One region of the Enterococcus diestrammenae genome, then DNA from elsewhere that is predicted to be linked to it. Evidence: a T-box and tRNA genes for the amino acid it is inferred to sense, from the RefSeq annotation. Region 1 holds a T-box; the other regions hold tRNA genes.
The links. The T-box of region 1 lies ahead of argS (arginine--tRNA ligase). A T-box ahead of a tRNA ligase gene usually reads a tRNA of that ligase, here a tRNA-Arg.
Positions count from the first base shown of each region.

Region 2: it has a tRNA-Arg gene. The T-box ahead of argS (arginine--tRNA ligase) is inferred to sense a tRNA for this amino acid. The anticodon was not compared.
Region 3: it has a tRNA-Arg gene. The T-box ahead of argS (arginine--tRNA ligase) is inferred to sense a tRNA for this amino acid. The anticodon was not compared.

Region 1 covers NZ_JBMRGR010000005.1:11,951-16,229, reverse strand. Annotated here, with positions in the region: gene argS (arginine--tRNA ligase) at 6-1,697, opposite strand; T-box leader at 1,822-2,018, opposite strand; gene argF (ornithine carbamoyltransferase) at 2,085-3,101, opposite strand; gene arcA (arginine deiminase) at 3,166-4,279, opposite strand, start outside.
Region 2 covers NZ_JBMRGR010000002.1:136,202-140,480, reverse strand. Annotated here, with positions in the region: gene ACO03U_RS02215 (Y-family DNA polymerase) at 1-1,043, shown strand, start outside; gene ACO03U_RS02210 (hypothetical protein) at 1,040-1,402, shown strand; gene ACO03U_RS02205 (DUF7916 family protein) at 1,468-2,400, opposite strand; tRNA gene ACO03U_RS02200 (tRNA-Arg) at 2,539-2,610, shown strand; gene ACO03U_RS02195 (hypothetical protein) at 3,152-3,331, shown strand; gene ACO03U_RS02190 (GNAT family N-acetyltransferase) at 3,442-4,279, opposite strand, start outside.
Region 3 covers NZ_JBMRGR010000020.1:29,200-33,478, forward strand. Annotated here, with positions in the region: ribosomal protein L21 leader region at 1-45, opposite strand, end outside; gene ACO03U_RS11930 (glycosyltransferase family 4 protein) at 239-1,303, opposite strand; gene ACO03U_RS11935 (DUF2238 domain-containing protein) at 1,496-2,164, shown strand; tRNA gene ACO03U_RS11940 (tRNA-Arg) at 2,299-2,372, shown strand; gene ACO03U_RS11945 (O-methyltransferase) at 2,453-3,169, opposite strand; gene ACO03U_RS11950 (signal peptidase I) at 3,316-3,852, opposite strand; gene ACO03U_RS11955 (sensor histidine kinase) at 4,129-4,279, shown strand, end outside.

The DNA of each region.
Region 1 (4,279 bases):
GTTGTTTACATTTTTTCTGGGGCTTGCAAACCTAACAACCGCAAATCTTCTTTTAAAATGACAGTAACGGCATATACCAAAGCCAAACGAGCATCTTTTTCCTCGTCTTCCGCCAAAACTTTGACGTTAGCATAAAACTTGTTGAAAGCTTGAGCTAATTTAATGGCATGTTTTGCGATAACGGAAGGTTCATACTTATCAGCCGCAGCCAAAACTGTATCGGGATACTGTTGTAATAATTTGATAACTTCCCAACTGTTTTCATCTTGCAAGCTGTAGACAGCCGTGGCATCTGGTGTAAACGCTGCTTTCGTCAAAATACTCATTGCCCGTGCATGGGAGTATTGAACATAAGGTCCGGTTTCCCCTTCAAAACGCACTACTTCTTCTAAATCAAAGTCAAAATTGTTCATGCGGTCATTTTTCAAATCGTGGAAAATCACTGCGCCAACACCGACTTGTTGGGCAACTTCGTCTTTATTGGCCAAAGTTGGATTTTTCTCAATAATTTGGGCTTTAGCTAATTCGGTGGCTTCCATCAAGACTTTTTCCAATAAGATAATCTTTCCTTTACGAGTAGAAAGTTTCTTGCCACCTTGGGTAATCAATCCAAAGGCCACATGAGCAATTTCATCTGACCAATCAAAGCCCATTTCTTTTAAAACGGCTTTTAATTGTTTGAAATGATAACTTTGTTCATTCCCCACAACATAGATCGATTTAGCAAAATTATACGTGCGTTTACGATACAAAGCAGCTGCCAAATCCCGTGTGATGTAAAGCGTCGCACCATCGGATTTTTTGATTAAGGCTGGGTTTAGGTCATAAGCGGAAAGATCGACAATTTCAGCGCCTTGGTCTTCTTTGAGCAAGTGTTTGGCTTCCAACAAGTCAACAATCTCGGTCATTTTGTCATTGTAGAAAGCTTCCCCGTTCATGGAATCAAAAGAAACTCCCAACAAGTCGTAAATCTTGTTGAATTCCTTTAAAGATTCTTCGCGGAACCACTGCCACAAGGAAATAGCTTCTTCGTCGCCTTCTTCTAACTTTTTAAACCAAGCCCGGGCTTCATCTTCTAAAGCCGGTTCAGTTTCGGCTTTTTCATGGAAATCCACGTATAAGCGTAACAGTTCTTTAATGGGATCAGCTTTCACTGCTGCTTCTGACCCCCATTTTTTATAAGCTACGATCAATTTACCAAACTGCGTACCCCAGTCACCTAAATGATTGATGCGAATCGGTTGATAGCCGATTTTTTCCATAATAAAGCCGATTGAATTACCAATCACAGTAGAACGCAAATGCCCCATGGAAATTGGTTTGGCAATATTTGGTGAAGACATGTCGATAGGTACTGTTTGTCCTAGACCAATTGCTGCATCGCCATAATGCTCTTTTTCGCTGATTATTTTGGCTAAAACGCTTTGGGAGATGTTTCCTTTACTCATAAAGAAATTCAGATAAGGACCCACCACTGCGATTTTTTCAAAGGAAGTCCCATCGATTTTTTCAGCCAACTCTTGAGCAATTTGCTGCGGCGCCTTACGGTAAACTTTTGCTAAAGCAAACGCTGGAAAAGCGACATCCCCATGGTCAGCTGCTTTGGGATTTTCTAACAAGCCTTGAACTTGGGCCAGCGTCAAGTCATCTTTGACCACTTCAAAGATAGCCTTTGCCACGATTTCTTTGTTATTCATAGTGATTCCTCCTGATGGTTTTTGATTTTTCCGTTGAACTTATAAACTAGCTGAGTAAATAAATAACTTGCCTTAGTTAAGGCCCTTTGTAGCAAAAAACAAAAAACGTCCCTGATGCCAAAACATCAGAGACGAGAATTTCCCGCGGTACCACTCAACTTTGCCTGCTATTGCAGACCACCTCACCTCTAACGGTAGGCTGCCGTCTGCAAGCAGAAAACTCACAAGTGCGCTTCACGCTGTCTCAAAGATCCGGCTCCCACCTCCCCGGACTCGCTTCGACTTCTCTAACCACGCTACTCTCTTGCTCAACGTTTCATATCAAACTGAGACTTATTATAGCAGAGAAGTCGTGATTTGCCTAGTTGGAAATCTAATCCCTTTTTCTTAGACCCTTGGGATGAACAGATTGCCCAAGGTAGCAGCCATCACGGCTTTAATGGTATGCAGACGATTTTCTGCCTGTTGAAACTGCTTAGCCAAAGGGGCGCGGAAAACCTCATCGGTGACTTCCATCTCAGTAAGACCGAAATCGGCTGCAATTTTTTTACCATAGATTGTTTCTTGGTCATGGAAGGCTGGTAAGCAATGCAAAAAGATGACTTCCGTATTTTCGGTAGCCGATATCAACTCCATATTGACTTGATAAGGGAGTAACTGCTCAATCCGTTCAGCAAACTTATCTTCTTCTCCCATGGAAACCCAAACATCAGTATAGAGGATATCTGCCCCTTTGACTCCAGCTTTGACATCCGCTGTCAGCAATAACTCCGCCCCTGATTTGTCAGCGTAAGCTTGTGCCAACTCGATAATCTCCCCTTCTGGAAATAGGGCTTCCGGGGCTACGATATGCACGTTGACGCCCAAAATCGCTCCTGTAACTAACAAAGAATTAGCGACATTGTTGCGCCCATCGCCAACATAAGCCAAGGTCAGCCCAGTGAGTTTGCCGAAATGCTCTTTAATCGTCAGAAAATCAGCGAGCATCTGGGTGGGATGCCACCGATCCGTCAAACCATTCCAAACTGGTACCCCTGAATACAACGCCAAATCCTCCACAGCTTCTTGACTAAATCCACGGTACTCGAGGCCGTCAAACATCCTTCCCAAGACTTTGGCCGTGTCTTCCACCGATTCCTTTTTTCCCAACTGGATATCTCCGGCACCTAAAAACTCGGGGTGAGCACCCAAATCATTACAAGCTACGGTGAAAGCCGCCCGCGTCCGGGTCGAAGTTTTTTCGAATAATAACGCAATATTCTTCCCTTGTAAGTAGGCATGGGGAATCCCTTTTTGCTTCAAGGCTTTTAGATGGGCAGCAAAATCGATTAGATACATGAGCTCCTCTTTGCTGAAATCCACTTCTTTCAAAAAACTCTTCCCTTGAAATGTTGAATATTCCATGGCGTTTCTCCTTTTTAATGTATATTTATTCATTTTTGCTAGTGTAACACAAAAAGGGAAAAGTTCAAATACTTTCCCGCCAGAAAGGTTGGCTCATACAGCGGGGACCGCCTCGGCCGCGGGATAATTCGCCGGAAGGAATCTCTAAAACCGCAATCCCTGCCTGTCGTAGCAACTGATTGGAAACGTAATTGCGATCGTAAGTGACCACTTTGCCCGGTGCAATAGCTAACGTATTGGAGCCATCATTCCATTGCTCACGAGCTGCCGCAATCGCATCGCCACCACCGGTTGGAATCAAGATCAGCTCCGATAAGCCAAGACTTTTTTTCAAAACTTGTTGCAAATCTCGTTGGGGAGTGATCTGCAACTCCCCCGCTACCAGTTCCATCACATAAATATCCAAAAGTCCCTCTGCTGTCAGAATGGCGGGATGAATCGTAAATTTATCCCGGTCCACCATGGTGAAGACGGTATCTAGATGCATCATCGCTCGTTGATTGGGCAGTTTAATCGCTAAGACTTTAGTAAAACTGCTGGATTGATTGAGAAGATTGCGAGCCAATTGCTCAATCGCTTTGGCACTGGTCCGCTGACTAATCCCCACTGCGATAACCTCTTTGTTTAGCACCAAGACATCCCCGCCCTCAATCGGAGCCGCAAAATCCCGATCCAACCATATCGGTGGTGTTAGCTGAAAATCAGGATGGTAGCGGATCATGTATTCCACAAATAATGATTCCCGTTTGCGAGCCTCATACATCATCGAATTAATCATTAAACCATTTCCGATACAGGCTAACGAATCCCGAGTGAAGTATAAACTAGGCATCGGCTTCAAATAGAAGGGGTTATCCGTATCCCTCGAAAAATCCAATAAAGAGCGACCGCTAACCTGAATCTCATCACTGCGAACCCCAGCCATTACTTTAGCTACTAACTCTGGTGTATCAAAATGCATCAAATACTCAAATAATTCTTGCCGTAAAAAAGGTGAGTAGATTTTCGATTCATCAAGCAAATCTACCACAAAAGGAATCTTGACACCACCAGCTTCAATAGCTTCCGCCGCTAGCTGTTCCAGATAGCAGACGGTGATGCCCTCCTCTCGTAGGAGCTGGGCGAAACAATCATGTTCCTGCTGGATGACTTTCAAATAAGGGATGTCATCAAATAAT
Region 2 (4,279 bases), on a different contig from region 1:
TCAAATTCAACGCTATTTTTCGTAACTATGTTGCTGACGAAGATTTGCTGATTTATTCCATCGATGAATCCATTCTAGACGTGACTGCCTCATTGAATCTCTTTTTCCCTGATCCCACCTTGAGTCGTAGTCAAAAACGTCACCTCTTGGCCCGGCGGATTCAAGAAGAAGTCTTGGAAAAACTAGGGTTAGTCTTGACAGTCGGGATTGGCGATAATCCTCTTCTGGCCAAACTCGCCTTGGACAATGCCGCCAAACACAATGACAACTATCAAGCCCAGTGGACCTATCAAACCATTCCTGAAACCATCTGGAAAATCCCTAACATGCAGGACTTTTGGGGCATCGGCCGGCGCATGACCCAAAATTTTTATCAGATGGGCATCGATAGTATCTACCAGCTGGCCCATACTGATCCTGAACTCCTACGCCAGCGTTTTGGCGTCATGGGTCAACAATACTATTACCATGCCAATGGAATCGATCGAACGATTTTGTCAGAAAAAAGTCCCGTGGTGCAGGAAAAATCTTACGGCAATAGCCAAGTTCTCCCCAAAAATTACGTCAAACAACAAGAAATCGAAATTGTCGTCAAAGAAATGGCTGAACAAGTTGCCACTCGCATTCGTCGCCATGGCTGCCTCACCCAGTGTATCAGCTTGTTCATCGGTGTCGCCCAAGGAGAGACCAGAGGTGGGTTTTCTCATCAGATGAAGATCCCTGCTACGGATAGCACCAAAAAACTAACCGCCTACTGTCTTCAACTTTTTCGCAAGTATTATCGCGGACAAGTCGTGCGCCATGTGGGCATCAGTTATTCGCAACTACTTTTCACTAATAGTCGCCAACTGAGTCTGTTTGAAACTCCCGAAAAAGCAGCAGCCGATCAGCGCTTGGATCAAATCATCGACAAAATCCGTAGTAAATATGGCTTTACCGCAATCGTCCACGCAACAAGTAAATTAGATGGCGCTCGTAGCATTGCCCGCTCCCATTTAGTCGGCGGACATGCTGGTGGTGCAGGAGGATTAGATGGCTTATGACAAACGAATTACACCCTTACCAAGATCGCAAAAAACTCAAATGGAACGGTTTCTACCTTTCCGAGCACACCAGTCAGTTGGCCCTTGAAAAAAAAGAACGCGCCCTGACTTGGCCGGCCAAACCAATGATGACTACCGAAGAAATCGGCGCACTTTTGAGAGAAGCCCAGATTAAAGATCGGGTCATTGCCCTTCAAAAAGAAGAAGTCGATCCAGAAGGTGGCTATTCACCAGATATTATCGGCAAAATCCGTGGCTATGACGAACTAGGCATCTATATCGCCGAAGAAAAAATTCATTACGACGAAATCCGCCACGTCGCCTTCCATGCCTTACACAAATGGAGCGATTTGGATTGAAAAAAGGCTGTTTAGAGATAGCACCATCTCTAAACAGCCTTTTACTAATATCCTCAATCCGCAAATTAACGATTGATTGATTGTCCACAACGATACAAGGTATGACGCATCCCTCGAATTGCAATCGAGGTTTCAAAAATATTTTCCACCGGTGCTAATCCACCATAGCCGGCATCGCCAATGTGTTGGATATCGACACCACAAGTTTTTCCAGTCAAAGCGATTTGACGCAAGGTTTCTGGACGAGCACTTTCCTGGCTCGTGCCAATGGCTGTCATGGTAAGCAAATCCCGCGCTTTAGCAAATTTGACAGCTTCGATTAAATCTTGTTCCAAAAAGCCTTGAATTGTTCCCACTGCTGGCATCAACAAAATATCTACCCCAGCCTCTGCATAAGCAGCAATCGCTTCTTTAGTAACCACTGGTTCGTCGGAGCCTGCACTGTGCATCTTACCAGCGATAATTAAGCCGGAAAAATGTTCTTTTGCAATCTTCACAGCGTCAGCAATCGCTGCATTGGTCACGCCCGTCCCTGGGTTGCCAGTAAAACAGATGAAATCGACTCCCATTGCTTCTGCCTGCTTGATGGTTTCCACCGAACTCGTCCGCCCTTTGGAGATGACCACTTGTTCACTCATCAAATCTAAGTCGTCTGGAATTGGTTCCAAATTAATCCCAATTGGTCGACCGGTAAGTTTTTTCAATATTGGAATTGGGTTTTCAATTTTAGCGGATTCGTCCATTACCCGCTCAAAAGATACTCCAGGCACTCCCATAACCACTGGATGGAAACAATCAAACCCATTCAATAAGATTAGATCCGCGCCAAAAGCTTTTGCCACTTCCGCATTGGTCAAATCACCGACTTGTGGCATCGTTCCTACCACATTTTCAACACAAATCGTCCGGCCTTCACTGGCTTTGATGGACTGTTTCAGTTCGGCCCCAGTCATCTGTGCGACTTCACTAGGGGTTGCACTAATCAATCGTTTTACCATTTTCTTTCCTCCTACACTCTCTAAAAGTAGTTCCCACCCAGCATTAGTCTAGCTTTTTGCCTAGCAAAACTAGGAAAACCACGGCTACTACTTGAAACTCCCCATTAACAAGGTTAAAATAAACCATACCTTATCCTTGTTCCCTTAGTTAAATGGATATAACAAATCCCTCCTAAGGATTAGTTGCTGGTTCGATTCCGGCAGGGAACGTTTTCTTTCTTGATTATACAGCCTGGATAAAATTGTTGCAATCACGCGGTCTATCGCTATTTTAGCTAGACCACTTGGTTGCAATTTTTAGTTTACCGACAGTAATTTATACAATGACAACTAGACCTTTACCAAGTAGTAAACATCTGTTTTTAATGCGATTTCAGAATCAAGCCCGGCAACCCGACAAGATGATTAGCTTGTTAGTCTTTATAAAACCCCCTGATCCTCTTTTGCTTAAAATCATCCCACGAAGTTACCACGAACCAATCTGGTCACAACCAAGCTGACGGCTGTAAATAACGGTCTATTCCATTATCTTATACTTTTTTTAAATGAAAAAAATTTTCTTTTGATCGCTTGTGAAAAAAAACACGCCACAGCCTCTCGCTACAAAGACGTAAGGCTCGTTTTTTTGAATTTTCCAGTAACAAAACAGCTATTTATCGTTAGAAAATACACAATCTAGGCACTAGACCCACCATTGAATAGGTGCTAGAATACCAGTATAGAAATAACAAACAATTTAGGAGGGATCGCTATGAAGCAGCGTAAAGAAGAAATTCTTGCTCGACGCATGAATCAATACAAACAATCACGGGAAGCAGTTGTTAAATCTGCCTTAAAAGAACGAGAAGTCAACTGTGATGAAACAAAAACACCTGCTACAAAATCAATCCGCTTTAAATTTGTTCGAACAACTATCAATACTCCTCAGTAACCTGTTAATTTTAAAACTTCCCACTTCCACCTTGCTTTTTGCAGGTGGAAGTTTTTTGATTTGTTGAAAAAACCGCTAATCAGGATTTTCTGACTAGCGGTTTTTCATTTTTAAAAATAATCTTCCAAAATTGGTTTTTGGTCTGGCAGAATGGCCTTCAAACTTTTTAAAGTTTTTTTATCTACCTCGATTAAATCGTGAAAAGCCAGCGTTTCTGGGGTTAAGTATCCCATAAATAATTGGCTGAAGCGTTGGATAGTCAAACTCACTTTAGGAAGCTGAGTCGTAGCAACTTTAGCAATTGTTACGCCCTGCTCGCCCTTTTGAAGTTCAAAAAGACCGTTATTCCATGGAGCATAGCGATCTTCAACGATTTCCAGTGCCAAACTTTCTGGTAAGTTAGCCACTTTTTTCGTATCTTTTAGAAAACTTGCTACGTCCACTACTCGGGCCATCATTTCTGGAACCACCCGAAAATCCTGTAAGGGAACCTGGGTCAAAAATTGGAGATTTTCCCCATCATATCCCATCTCATAAAAAATTCGGGCGACAGAGCCACTATGGGAGGCTACAAATCGATTTAATCCCCGAAAGGCCTCACCACTTAACCAAGTCCATTCAGCAATGGTCATCAAGCCTGGTTGTAAAAGATAGACCAAATAACCTTGAGGATTTCCATTTGCATCGTAATAGATTGCATACTGATAATCCTTACGCAGTGGAAACTTAAAGTCTAGCCACCAGCTGTCCCGTTGCACCCCACCTTGATGATGGCGTTGAGCTTTTGGAAATAGTTCTGAGATGATGGGTTTGGCCTCTTGCCAATCAAGGCGCCGCAACGTCCCTGGTACTTTTGCCGAATCTGGCCACTGGTTTGCTGGTACATCATAGACCGCCCGTTCAAAAATCAACTCATAACCATAGCGGCGATAAAAAGGATAAGAAAAA
Region 3 (4,279 bases), on a different contig from region 1:
GCATCGCCATTGCTTAGTACTTGCTCTGTGCGGTTGTAGCTGTGGTGCCCACAATTACAACAAGAATAATGTATCAAAAAAACAACGACAAGTCAACTGCAAGTTGTCGTTGTTTCGTGAAAACTTTCAAAACTATTCGTCACCAAAAACTAAAACCTTATCGCAACTTACCAAAGAACCCATTTCTAAAGAATCTTGGCCTTTCGCCGGTCAGTAAGAAGATCATTAGCGACAGGCTCTAGGGCTGTACTTCCCGATTATCCGGATCTAGTGTTAGCTTTTGTCCTGCTGCCAAATCAGTATAGAAGCGATGCCAAATCTTTGCCACATTGTCTTCGGAATAATGCAACGCAGCTTTGGCTGACAACTGGGCATATTCGTCTAATTGACTAGGATCTTGTCGCAGAGCTGTCAACTTCTCCGACATCTGCTGGCGATCATCCGCCCCCATGTAATAGCCAGAAATCACCGATTCATAAAGGTCTAGATTTCTTACTAATACCGGTGTGTGACAGCTAAAAGATTCCAAAATACTCATAGGAAATAATTCATTATATGACGGCAACAAGAAAACGTCCGCCATATTATAGTAGTCTACCAACTGATTGCGATCGATAATCCCGGTGAAACGCAAATTTGCCGGGGGATTTTCGTAGACTTCTTGGTAGTCCTCATAGCCATCGGTGATTTTCCCAAAAGAAAAGCCCCCTACCCAGATATACTGCATTTCCGGGTGATCTTTGGCTAGTTGGATAAAGTCGTCTAAGCCTTTGCGTTTTTGAATCTGTCCCACACCTAAAACGATAAAGTCGTCGGTAGCGTAGCCCAATTCTTGTCTTTTCTCTTTTTTCTCAGCCGCTGTTTGAGGATAAAAATCCTCCGTGGACACAAAATTGGGGATGTAGCAGACTTTTTCTTCTGGGATTCCCGCTGCTACCAGTTCCGGGATAAAACTCGGATTTACCACGACCAAGATATCCATGCGTTTATAAAAGGACATGACATACCAATCAAAGACTTTTTGAAAAGGCCTAAATAAATCAATGCTTCCTTTTAAGGTTTCTGGTAGAAAATGAACATAACCAACTTTGACTCCTCGACTTTTCGGTGTCAAGGTGGAGAGATAAAACTCTGGATTGATTGTATGATAATGAGAAACATCCGCTTTTTTAGCCGAATTGATCTCGATCTTAAACTCATCTGAAAAACGTTCTTGCAGCATACGCACCAGCTCATTGTAGGCACTGCCTACCCCTTGACCTTTGACCGTATCTGCTCGCGACAACATTGTAATTGAAATCATGGCAATTCCTTTCACGCTTATAATTTAACCACTAAAACAGATTATAGCATAAACGCCCCCAACAAAAAATCAGACTGGCGACGGAGAGACTGTCAGCTAAGTAACGACTGCTTAGCTCTGATGCTAGCTTCCTTTTTTCCCTCTTTGGCAATCTGTGATAAAATCAAGAAAACAAGAAGGAGCTCACAAATGATTACTCAAAAAAAGATACAACAAGCCTTTACAATATTTGGCATTCTCGTCTTTCTCTTTAACCTCTACGAATTGATTACCGCACGCCTGCCTCGGGGAGAAATGGCAGTCGTGATACTGGAATGTCTCGCCGGTATCGCCTTAATCTATCTTCCGCAACTGATTCGGAAATTTCTAAAAGTGCAATTGCCAGTGACCATCATCTACTTCTACTGGTTTTTCTTAGGCCTCTCCGTCTTTTTAGGCACTTGCCTTCATTTGATCCGTTTTATTCCCGGCTGGGATAAACTGCTTCATGGGGTCAGCCCAATGCTATTAACCGCATTAGGCTATGGCATCTGTGGCTTACTTTTAAAAGATAAGAGTATTAGTGATGTCTCCCCTTGGCTCTTTTTAATCTTTGGTTTTGCTTTTGCTGGCGTCTGTGGTGTCTTTTGGGAATTTTGGGAATTTCTCTGTGACACGGTGGCGAATATGAACCTGCAACGCTACTTGGATTCACCGGACAACAGCGGCCCCGCCTTGATTGGTCGTGCAGCTTTGATGGATACGATGGGTGATATGTTTACCAACACAGCTGGCGCACTGATTATGGGAACTTACGCCTTTTTCAAAAAACGCAAGGATCCCCTGTATTTTGAAGCTTATCGGATTCGCTTGATTAAATAACCCCGTCAGCATCTTAGCCTCGCAAAAGCGAAAAAGTCCTGGGTGAGCCAAGAATAGTGGCTTACCCAGGACTTTTTTCACATTTTCTTGACAACAAGTTGGCCGTTTTCTATAATGAAACATGTTGCCAGTATGTCGCAGTAGCTCAGCTGGATAGAGCATCCGCCTTCTAAGCGGACGGTCGGGGGTTCGAACCCCTCCTGCGATGTTTTAATAGCTTATCAAAAGTCCTTCTATCTTCTCAGTAGAAGGGCTTTTTTGTGGGCCAAAATGACAACGGACAAGTACCTATTCTGATTGTTCCGTCGTCTCTGCTTGCTCCTCAAAGCTGACTTCCTCTACGTCTTTGGTGATCAAAATAAGCCCATCCCCTAATGGAACCAACGTCGAAGTCAACTGCGGGTGACTCATTACCAGATCCAAAAAGGCATTCAGTTTGCGGTGAATGGCGCGATTTTTACGAGGAATATCCTCGGTAGCATCCAAAATCGTCCCCCCTTGGAAGATATCATCTACCATCAGCACCCCGCCTTTGCGAAGAACCCGCAGGCATTCAGGTAAAAACTCGATGTATTTGGATTTAGCACTATCCATGAAGATAAAATCATAAGGCCCCGTTAACGTAGGTAGAATATCAGCGGCTTGCCCTTCTAATAAAGTCACCTTATCCTCCAGCCCCAGCCGAGAAAAATTGGCTTTGGCTTCTTTGATCATCACGTCATAGCGATCAATAGTTGTAACATGCCCGTTTTCCCCGACAAACTGAGCCATCAAACTTGCGGAAAAGCCAATCGCGGCACCAATTTCTAAAACATGTTGAGGTTGTAGTTGTCCTAATAAAAATTCCATAAAGACCACTGTTTCGTGTGGAATTACCGGAACCCCACGACGATTGGCCTCTCCTTCTAGTTTTCCCAATTCTCCGGTTAATGGTTTTTGGCGTTGACGCATATATGCCACTAATTCTTTTTTCACCACTGGACGGTGCATCATTTCATTTTGCATTTCTGTTCCTTTCTAAACCGACTTTTGCCAGTTTTAAACGCCCGACAAGCTGTCAAGCTTGCGGCCAGTAAATTTAGCCAAATAAAAAAAGCCGTCAGCAAACGACAGCTTCATTATAGACAAACCTGAGCTTTGACGCAATCCTCTCACTGTTCTTTATCCTCAAACAGCCAAGGATCATCCTGTTTTTTGAGGGGGCGAGACTGACGAATCAAAGTAGTGATGGTGGTAAAAGTAATGGTCAGAGCCGCAATCCAAAACAGAATTTGGCCCACCAACAAGAAAGTTTTCGTCGCCACCAATCCAAAATATGGCAAGTGAAAGGTTGGTTGCCCAATCAATTGGCTTTGGTCAACCGATCCTTCCTCTGCTTGGGAATTGCGATCACCTTTTGTATAAAAGGTTTGTCGGTGAGAGTCCATCGCCACGACCCGCCGCGTCAAAATATCTTCTCCTTCCCCCCTATAGTAAGTAATCAAATCCCCCACTTGAATTTCAGCAACCGGTGTCGTTTTAACAAAAATCAGGCTACCATTAGGAAGACTCCCCTGCATGGCATTGTCCCGAATAACTGCAATATTGAGTCCAAAAAGATGGGGAATCAAGGTCACTAACAAAACGATGGCCATCAAAAAAATTAATACAAAGGAGCTGATAGTTTTAATGTGTTTTATCTTCGCCAACGCGGCCCCTCCATTCCCTAGATCATCTTAGTATTTGTAATTTAATATCGCGATAATTAGCAATAAAATCATCCCTTAACAGGACCCACTAAAGTTTCTGTGCGTTTATTATATTATAATGAAAAACGAATACTTACAACTAAAATTTGTGTTTTATTTTAATCTTTTTAATCCTTTCCTCTCATTTCAAAACAAAGCAAACGTTATTAAATTACTGATATTGACTTATAGTAGAAAAGAAAATAAACTGATAGCGAAAGGAGCGTTTTTTATTTTATGGAATCTTTAAATAACTACGAAAAGCTAAAAGCAAACGGTAGCTTGCGCAAGCTCGGCTTTGCATCCGTCGTGGCTTTGTGTCTGACGGTTATCGGCTTCTTTTGTTATGCTTTCAGTCATCCTTTTAGCCAAAATCAAGTTGCTGAAA